One region of the Kluyvera sp. NPDC087067 genome, then DNA from elsewhere that is predicted to be linked to it. Evidence: predicted binding sites of a transcription regulator. Region 1 holds the regulator's gene; each other region holds the start of a gene.

Region 1 (3,280 bases):
ACCAGCGGCATTATGGTGGCGAAGATACGGTTTGTGCGCTGTGCGGGATAATAGTCGGTGACCATTGCCTGCCAGGTCACGGCAGCCGCGCAGACGCCGACCGCCTGCACGAATCGCAGCACCAGCAGAGTCGTCCCGTCGCGCACCCACAGCATCCCCAGGCAACCCACGGCAAAAATAGTTAAACCGGTCAGCAAAATAGGCTTACGCCCATAACGGTCAGACAGCGGCCCCCATAACAGCTGGGCAACCGCAAAGCCTGCAAGGAACAGACTGAGGCTGGCGCTCACGGCGGAGGCCGGCGTTTGCAGGTCTTCCTGAATGGCCGCAAAGGCCGGCAAATACATATCTGTTGCCAGAAAACCCAGCACGCTCAGCCCTGCTAGCCAGACTAAAAATCCTTTCCCCGGTTGCATAATACGACCTTTCTATCATCAATAAACAATGCCGCAGAGTGTAGAGAGTGCATTGGTGGTTGTGAAACGCTAATATTTGAGTCATGGATTCAAAATTTTTGCAGGCAGAAAATGTGGTCTGAATATTCTTTGGAAGTGGTTGATGCCGTGGCGCGTAACGGTAGCTTTAGCGCGGCGGCGCAGGAGCTTCATCGCGTGCCTTCTGCTGTGAGCTATACCGTCCGCCAGTTAGAAGAATGGCTGGCGGTGCCGCTGTTTGAACGGCGCCATCGGGATGTGGAACTTACGCCTGCGGGCGTTTGGTTTTTGAAAGAGGGACGGTCTGTTATCAAAAAAATGCAGATCACCCGTCAACAGTGTCAGCAGATTGCCAACGGCTGGCGGGGGCAACTGGCTATTGCGGTAGACAACATCGTTAAACCGGCGCGAACGCGACAGATGATTGTAGATTTCTATCGTCATTTTAACGATGTCGAGCTTATCGTTTTTCAGGAGGTATTTAACGGCGTGTGGGACGCGCTGGCGGATGGTCGCGTGGAATTAGCGATTGGTGCCACCCAGGCTATCCCGATTGGCGGACGTTTTGCTTTTCGTGATATGGGGATGCTTAACTGGCATTGTGTGGTTTCCCATGCCCATCCGCTCGCCCAAATGGACGGGCCGCTCAGCGATGATGTGTTGCGCAACTGGCCCTCACTGGTGCTTGAGGATACGTCTCGTTCATTGCCTAAGCGCACCACCTGGCTTCTCGATAACCAGAAAAGAGTGGTTGTCCCCGATTGGGCATCTTCGGAAACGTGCATTTCCGCAGGGCTATGCGCGGCAATGATCCCCGGACATCGGGCGCAGCCGTGGCTTGATAGCGGTGAGTGGGTCGCCTTAACCTTAGAAAATCCGTTCCCGGATGCCGCCTGTTGCCTGACCTGGCAGCAAAGCGAAGCCTCGCCGGCGCTAAGCTGGCTATTAGAGTATTTAGGGGACAGTGAGACGTTAAACGATGAATGGCTGCGGACGCCGGAATAGGGCGTCCGCATAGGGACTTAACGGCGATAGTCGCGGAACGGGCCGTCAGCCACGGAGCGGCGCTCGATGAGGCGTGGATGGACCTCAATTGACTGCGACTCCTCACGCTTACTGACGATACGATCCATCAGCATATTGAAGGCCGTTTCGCCCAGCGAGTCTTTTGGCTGGTGAATCGTCGTCAGCGCAGGCGTAAAGAAGCGAGAGTTGCGCACGTTATCGTAGCCGATAAGCGAGATGTCCTGAGGAACACGAAGCCCCATTTCATCGGCTGCACACAGCGCGCCCATTGCCATCACATCACCGCCGCAGAAGATTGCGGTGGGGCGAGGGTGCTGGGACAGGATTTGCTGCATTGCGCGATAGCCTGATTCTGGCTCAAAATCGCCTTGCACAATCCAGTTGGCCGGGACGTTAATCATCGTCTCTTCCATCGCTTTCATAAAGCCTGCCAGGCGGCCCGCGCCGGTGTTACGCTCCAGCGGCCCTGGGATAACGCCGATATCACGATGCCCACGTTCCACCAGGTAACGACCCGCCATATACCCGCCTTCAAAGGCGTTATCAATGACTGAGTCAGTAAAGTCGGCTTTGGCTTCACCCCAATCCATAACCACCATCGGGATGTTGCGATACTCTTCGAGCATCGACAGCAGCGATTCCGGGTACTCAGAACACATCACCAGCAGGCCATCTACGCGCTTTTGCGCCATCATTGACAAATACGCGCGCTGCTTTTCCAGATTGTTCCACGCATTGCCAAGGATCAGGGTATAGCCTTTCTCAAAGCAGTTCTTCTCAACGGCTTCGATGATTTCAGCAAAGTAAGCCGCCTCGCTACTGGTTGCCAGCAAACCAATCGATTTGGTGTGGTTAACCTTGAGGCTGCGCGCGACGGCGCTTGGCGAGTAGTGCAGCTCTTTAATCGCTGCCCATACCGCTTCACGCGTGTCTTCAGCGACAAAACGGGTTTTGTTAATAACATGTGATACGGTTGTAGTGGAAACGTTTGCGCGCTTCGCTACATCTTTAATTGTTGCCATTCCATCTCACTCCAGACCCTGGCCTGCCCCTGAAAATACCGAAAGGAAAACGTTTGCCTTCACACACCCTGGTACAATCTTGCAGATTGCATTTCGCCGGGAAAACGATACAGGACGACAGGAGGGGGTCAATGGCCGGTTCGCTTATAAATAAGCGTCGAATTTTGACTTATCCTGACGCAAAGTGGAAGAACAAAAACCATCATCCTGCTAAATCTGTGAAGATTTTTGCGATTAAGTGTGCAAAAATGATTAAACGCAGTTTTACTGTGGTAATCAAAAGGAGAAAAATTGATGAGCACCGACCTTAAGTTGTCACTCGGTACTACCTTCGTTGCGCTCGCGCTGATCGTCGCGGCGGCGTTTACCGCGATATTGCATTAATCCCCCTGTGAGGGAGCATTCGCTCCCTCTCGTTTTATTGTTATCCAAATAGCAATAATCTTTTGCTGTTTTGTACACTTCTGTTTTTCTGTGATTGCTGTCATGCTTTTGCCCCATGTTGTCATGCCGCGTACTGCGTATGGCTTAGCGGAGCTTTTGTATGAAAATGAATTTTCCTTTATTGGCGTTAGCCATTGGGGCTTTTGGTATCGGCACCACCGAATTCTCGCCGATGGGACTTTTGCCGGTTATCGCGAAAGGGGTTGATGTTTCCATTCCTGCCGCCGGTATGTTGATAAGCGCCTATGCCGTTGGTGTGATGGTAGGCGCGCCGCTAATGACCCTGTTGCTTTCGCATCGCGGTCGCCGTAATGCGCTGATTTTCCTGATGGCTATCTTCACCCTCGGCAATGT
Region 2 (3,280 bases), on a different contig from region 1:
TGCTGGCCGGGCATGATAAAGGTGCGCCCCACGTAGCGGTTTTTCACAAACCCCTGGCGGTACGGTTTATCGAGAATACGGGCGATTTCCAGGGCGATATCACAAGACGTTTCCGGGATCGGGATAACCACGTCGATATCCAGATCGTCCCACTCACGCGCAATTTTCTCGCCAAGCTTCGTCCCCATATTCACGCGGGCGCTATAGACGGAAATTTTGTCGATAAAGGAGTCCGGGCGCGCAAAGTAGACGTATTCGAACAGGCAAGGGTTACTGACCGGGTTATCCGCACACTGACGGGTAAACAACTGCCCTTTCTCAGTAATGTAGATGGCTTCACCCGGCGCTACGTCACGCAGGAATTCAAAGCCCAGCGTATCCAGCGCCACGCTTTCGGAGGCCACCATATATTCGGTGCGACCATCGCCAATATCACGCTTGCCAAGCACCAGCGGGCGAATACCGTTTGGATCGCGGAAAGCCACCATACCGTGACCGATAATCATCGCCACGCAGGCATAGGCACCACGGATCTGACGATTCGTCGCGGCAATGGCGGCGAAAATGTTATCGGCTTCCAGCGGATAATGGCGGAAGTTATCCAGCTCACTGGCGAAAATATTGAGCAGGATTTCAGAATCGGAAGTGGTGTTGATGTGACGGCGTTTTTCTTCAAACAGCTTTTGACGTAACTCATGCGCATTGGTCAGATTGCCGTTGTGCGCAAGCGTAATACCATACGGAGAGTTGACGTAAAAAGGCTGGGCTTCGGAAGCACTGGAGCTGCCCGCCGTTGGATAACGCACATGGCCAATACCCATATTGCCCTGCATACGTTGCATGTGGCGAGCTTCAAAGACATCGCTGACCAGGCCGTTCGCCTTACGCAACCGGAAGCAGTTGTTGGCATCAATGGTGATGATGCCAGCGGCATCCTGACCACGGTGCTGAAGCACCGTTAGCGCATCATAAATCGACTGGTTAACCGGCATGACACCGGCGATACCGACAATACCGCACATACGTCTTTTCCTCGTTCAGCAACGACCCAAGGCCTATACCTTGGGCAAGAAACTTGACGAGCTTTGCAGGTAGTCAAAAAACCATCTGATGACGGGTGAGAAATAAGGAATAAACTGCGAGTGTTGCCAGTCATCGCTTTTCGCCATTCCGGTAAAGGTGTCGAGGAAGAACAAGATAGCGGCGATAATCAGCACCCCACGTAAAGCGCCAAAGCAGATCCCCAATACCCTGTCTGTACCCGACAGACCGGTTTTTTCCACCAGCTGGCCTATCACGTAGTTCACGCTAGCACCAACGATGAGCGTCACGATAAACAGCGCCGCAATAGCAATCCCATTTCGAACACGTTCATCTTCAAAGCCCGTAAACCAGACAGACAGTTCCGTGTAGTAATGGCTGGCAACATAGAAGGCACAGCCCCAGGTTACCAACGATAACGCTTCACGAACGAAGCCGCGGATAAGGCTCACTAAGCAAGAAAAACCCAGTACCGCGATAATGGCATAATCAATCCAGACCATAAATGTCCCACGATTTTACGCCCTGTCATCCAGTTCGGGCGCATTCTAACAGAAAAAGAAAACGTTTGCGTAGGGATTTCCTTCCCGAGCATAAATAAAAAATGGCGCTGAAAAAATATTCAACGCCATCGTTTTTGGGCCGTTTTCAGCGTTGTGCAGGCCCCCTCACCCTAGCCCTCTCCCCACAGGGGAGAGGGAACCGTTGAGAGCCGTCGATAAGTTCGGTATCGGCTTTCTGCCTCGCCCCATTTAGGGAGAGCACCGCCGAGAGCCGGTATTAAGTCCGGCACCGGCTTTCCCTCCCCCCTCTATGGAGAGCGACCGCCGAGAGCCGGTGTTAAGTCCGGCACCGACTTTCTCCCTCGCCCCTTTAGGGAGAGCGACCGCTGAGAGCCGTTGTTAATCCCGGCACCGACTTTCTCCCTCGCCCCTCTGGGGAGAGGGCCGGGGTGAGGGGAAATACCGACACCTTAGTTCGGCGTGTATCCCATCACGACGCCACTCAGCCCCGACAGCTGTTTCAACTCACCCAGTGAGCCTTTGAGCTTATCTTTCGAGGCATCGGGCCCCACCAGAATTCGGGTGATTTTACCCTGAACCGGCGTTGAAGGCGACGTGTAAGCACGATATCCCGCACCTCGCAGGCTGGCGACGATTTCATTCACCTTATCCGCATTTTTCAATGCGCCGAGCTGAACCACATACGCTTTACCAACCGGTGCCGCTTTTTCTTCCGCCGCAGCTTTCGGCGGCGGCGTAGTCGCCGCGACCTGCTCGGTCGCTGGCTGTGGTTTTGGCTGCGGCTTCGGTTTTTCTACCGGCTTAGGCTTCGGCAATTCAGCCGCAGGCGGGATCTGTTCAAGATCACCATTGCCATTCACCGACAGGCGGCTGGAGTCCAGCGACGGCGCGGCGGCATCCCCCGCCCTCACCTCTTCAGCAGCGCCTTCAGGCGGCTGAGCGGGTAAGGCCTGAGTTGCCGTTGGCAGCATATCAGGTTCATCGCGATCGCCCGGTTTTGGCACCAGTGGGATCGCGGCAAATTCATCCTGATAATGTTTTTTTTGCCCGTCGAGCAGCCCGGGCAGCACGATAACGCCCAACGCCACCAATACTATCGTCCCGACCAGACGGTTTTGAAACTTACTTGCCACCGGCTCTCCCCGCGTCTAACTCTTCCATCACATGCGCTACCGTGTGGAATGACCCACACACCAGCACCGTATCTTCGGGCGCTGCATCAGCCATGGCGGCATGCCATGCCTGCGCGACGCTGATATAAACGGTCCCCGCGCGCAAATGTTCGCGCAATTGCTCGGCCGTCGCTCCGCGCGGCCCTTCAAGAGGCGCGCAATACCAGCGGTCTACCACCTCATCCAGGCATGTCAGCGTACCGGCAATATCCTTATCATGCAGCATACCAATAACTGCCAGTACTCGCCCAGTTTTCGGCAACGATTTGAGACGCCCGGCAAGGTAGGCGGCGGCATGCGGGTTATGCGCGACGTCAAGGATCACGCGCGGCGCAAGCTGGATGGTCTGGAAGCGGCCCGGCAGAAGCGCGTTAGCGATCCCCTCCCGGATAGCCTCTTCGCTTACCGCAAGCTGACTTGCTCGCAGCGCCGCCAGCGCGGTTGCCGCATTGGGCTGCGGCACCTGCGGTAGCGGAAGCCCGCTCAGCTCGCCTTCGGCATCGCTAAACGTCCAGCTGTCAGCCTCGACCGTGTAGCGCCAGT
Region 3 (3,280 bases), 340 kb from region 1:
ATACAAGTGTGGAAATAATTAAGGCACCCGAAGGTGCCTTTTGAGCTTAATTAGAAGAAAGTATCGGTATTAATGCCGACGATACTCGTTAGCCTGATAATCACCAGATTCAATTTTGGCAATTCCAGCTTCCAGAATAGAAATAAATTGACGTGCGACATCTGTCGTTAACCACAGCGTCTGGCCAACTTCTGCTTCTTTATTGCTCGATTCATTGGGGTCTTGGTAGTGCAGGCGCAACATCATGGCATCGTAGCTGTCTACGGTGCTGATGTCCCATCCGACGAGGGGATGGGTCTGGATGACTTCATTATTCTTTTCCATCATAACCCCTTATTTATGCGTTAAAAGGCAACAACAACTCTCGAGGTTTAATGCGTTTTTTAGTGAAGCTTTATCAGTATACAACAATTTAAGCAATACTCGAAAATTGAGGTCAAAAGCAACATAAATTCCTGAGTAGCGTGTTGTTTGCGCAATAAACAAGCATTTGTGCATTGTTTTTGCGGCTGATTTAAATAATGGGGATGGAATGTGGAAATAACAACCAGATAAAGATGAAAAAAAAGCCGGGGCGACCCGGCAAAAACACAATGTTGTCACAAGGGTTAATCAGTGATGAACCAGTCGTCCGCGCTCTCCCAGGTTTCCTGGAGAATTTCGGTGATACGGTCTTTATCTTCTTTAATACCGCCGATAACGGAGAGATTATTGTTCGCGGCGTAGCGTACGCTCACGCTACCTCCACGGTCAGGAAATTGATCGTTGATACGGCGGGAAAGTTCATCTGCCAGCGCGTCTAAGGCGCCGGCGGGTAGCGCGGTGGTTTTTGCTACGGTGACTTCAATACGCATAATTGCCCCCTGTGTAATATACTGTATATTTATACAGTCACTCTCATGAGTTTACAACAGGGGACGCGAATTTATTTTTTTACCGTCCAGCGCAGGGATTCACCGGCAAGGAATGGCACCAGCGTGTCGTCGGTAAGGGCGATACTTTCAGGCACGGTGCTTTCTTCACGTACCAGTTCGACAAAATCTTCATTCACCGGCAAGCCGTAGAAACGCGGGCCGTTCAGGGAACAGAAGGCTTCGAAGTGTTCAAGCGCATTCATCTCTTCGAACACGCTAGCGTAGCTGCCAAGAGCGGTCGGGGCATTGAAGCAGCCCGCACAGCCGCAGCTTGCCTCTTTGCGATGGCGAGCATGAGGCGCTGAGTCGGTGCCGAGGAAGGCGCGGGTGAAACCGCTGGCAACCAGCTCACGCAGCGCCTGCTGGTGCACGTTACGTTTAAGGATCGGCAAGCAGTAAAGGTGAGGGCGCACGCCGCCAACCAGCATATGGTTGCGGTTAAACATCAGATGTTGCGGCGTAATCGTGGCGGCGATAAGTTCATTGCCGTCGCGAACATATTCCGCTGCATCTTTGGTGGTAATGTGCTCGAACACGACTTTCAGTTCTGGCAGACGCTGACGCAGCGGCTCCATGACGGTATCGATAAAGCGCGCTTCGCGGTCGAAGATGTCGATATCAGCGTGGGTCACTTCCCCGTGAACCAGCAGCGGCATCCCCAGTTTTTGCATACGCTCAAGCACCGGCATAATCGCGTCGGTGCTGGTTACGCCGTGGCTGGAATTGGTGGTGGCGTTGGCAGGGTAAAGCTTGGCGGCGGTGAATACGCCCTCATTAAAGCCACGCTCAAGTTCGTTGGGATCCAGCGTGTCGGTTAAATAGCAGGTCATCAGCGGCGTGAAGTTATGTCCGGCCGGAACCGCGTCCAGAATACGCTGGCGATACGCTATTGCCGCTTCCACGGTGGTAATCGGCGGCACCAGGTTTGGCATGATAATCGCGCGGCCATACAGTTCACTGGTATACGGAACAACCGTGTTCAGCATCTCGCCATCGCGAAGGTGGATATGCCAGTCATCAGGGCGGCGAATTTTAAGAACTTGAGGTAATGCGGTCATGGAAGGCTCCGGCTGGTGAGAGATCAGTCATAATGGCTGCTTTTTGCCGGGCACTAAGGATAAGCGTAAACGTTTTCCTTTGCATCCTTTTTAAATAAAAAACTGCCCGGTATTACCGGGCAGCGGGGAGTCAGTTAGTAAACGGGATAATAATTTCACCCGGTTTAACTTCAATGCCTTTAGCGTATTTCTTCGCCAGCGCTTCGCCCTGGCTGGCATCTTCTTTCAACACGTAGGCTGGCTGCTTGTTGAAGTAAGTGCGCAGCGATTGATTCAGATAAGGAATGAGTGTCTGTACCACCGACTGCATTTTCTCTGGGGCGACTTTGGCATCGACCACTTCCATTTCCTGAAGATAAATCGCGCCTTCTTGCTGATTAAATACCGGCAGGGCTTTCAGGGTCAGAGCAATATTCGCTTTCTGACTGCCGAACAGAGAGTTCAGATCCAGTTTCGCGTCGCCGCTGAGCGTGATTTTGTTTGGCTCGGTTCGGCCAATCGCGCTGGTGAGATTGTTTAACACAATATGGGCGTCGGCAACGCCTGGTACCCCAATATCTTTGGAGAAATTATTGCGCTTTTGCAGCGCCTGATTGATCTCCTGTTCGCTCACGGAGTATTGCGTAAGCTGATTACAGCCGACAACCAGACCGCTTATGATCAGGGCGGCAATGACTAACAATTTTTTCATGGGGTTCCTCAGCGTGAAGCATCGTGTTCATCCTGACAGACAGCAGCATACGATGCCAGTAAGTTTCCGACAGCGGAAAATACTGAAAGTGCCGCTGGAGGGTGAAATCAATGGCCCGTTACCGGCATATTCTTCTGACCTGCGTAAATTCTGATGCTAATGACACAGCGGGTAATCATGCTTAACGGTTGGCGGTGCTATCGGCTTTGGTGGCCTCATCCGTCGTGCTTTGCGAATTCAAAAAGTCGGCATCATCACCTTTGTTATCGTCATTCATCGCTTTTTTAAAGCCTTTCAATGCCGCACCGACATCGGAGCCAAGCGTGGCGAGCTTTTTGGTGCCGAACAATAAAATAACCAGTACGACAATCACCAGCAGTTTAGTAATGCTAATTTCACCCATGATGAACCTTTCAAGAGATAAGGGGATCGCGACGCGTTGCCAAAGACCCACGTTGCGAGATTTTTGAGGGCAGATTTTCGCAAAGGCGGGAGAATTTTATTTGTCCGAAAATGGCATTAAACGCCCAATATAGTTTAAGAAATCATCATTCTGAATTCTCTCAACTTCTTGCGGCTGGGCATTAATGATAAACATCTTCATTTTGCCGGGCCGT

Evidence for each region. Region 1 encodes PurR, which represses purine synthesis genes. Its sites were predicted from a motif close to CANGCAAACGTTTGCNTG; they were not measured.
Region 2: the regulator PurR is predicted to act here: its motif matches at 1,599-1,616, upstream of cvpA (colicin V production protein).
Region 3: the regulator PurR is predicted to act here: its motif matches at 2,035-2,052, upstream of pyrC (dihydroorotase).

The regions. Positions count from the first base shown of each region.
Region 1 covers NZ_JBIUZS010000001.1:696,274-699,553, forward strand. The annotation lists gene punC (purine nucleoside transporter PunC) at 1-416, opposite strand, end outside; gene punR (DNA-binding transcriptional activator PunR) at 528-1,439, shown strand; gene purR (HTH-type transcriptional repressor PurR) at 1,457-2,482, opposite strand; gene ACIPDS_RS03380 (YnhF family membrane protein) at 2,777-2,866, shown strand; gene ACIPDS_RS03385 (MFS transporter) at 3,027-3,280, shown strand, end outside.
Region 2 covers NZ_JBIUZS010000003.1:10,365-13,644, reverse strand. The annotation lists gene purF (amidophosphoribosyltransferase) at 1-1,022, opposite strand, end outside; gene cvpA (colicin V production protein) at 1,056-1,544, opposite strand; gene dedD (cell division protein DedD) at 2,015-2,698, opposite strand; gene folC (bifunctional tetrahydrofolate synthase/dihydrofolate synthase) at 2,688-3,280, opposite strand, start outside.
Region 3 covers NZ_JBIUZS010000001.1:359,275-362,554, forward strand. The annotation lists gene bssS (biofilm formation regulator BssS) at 70-324, opposite strand; gene dinI (DNA damage-inducible protein I) at 609-854, opposite strand; gene pyrC (dihydroorotase) at 926-1,972, opposite strand; gene ACIPDS_RS01610 (lipoprotein) at 2,103-2,663, opposite strand; gene tatA (Sec-independent protein translocase subunit TatA) at 2,845-3,066, opposite strand.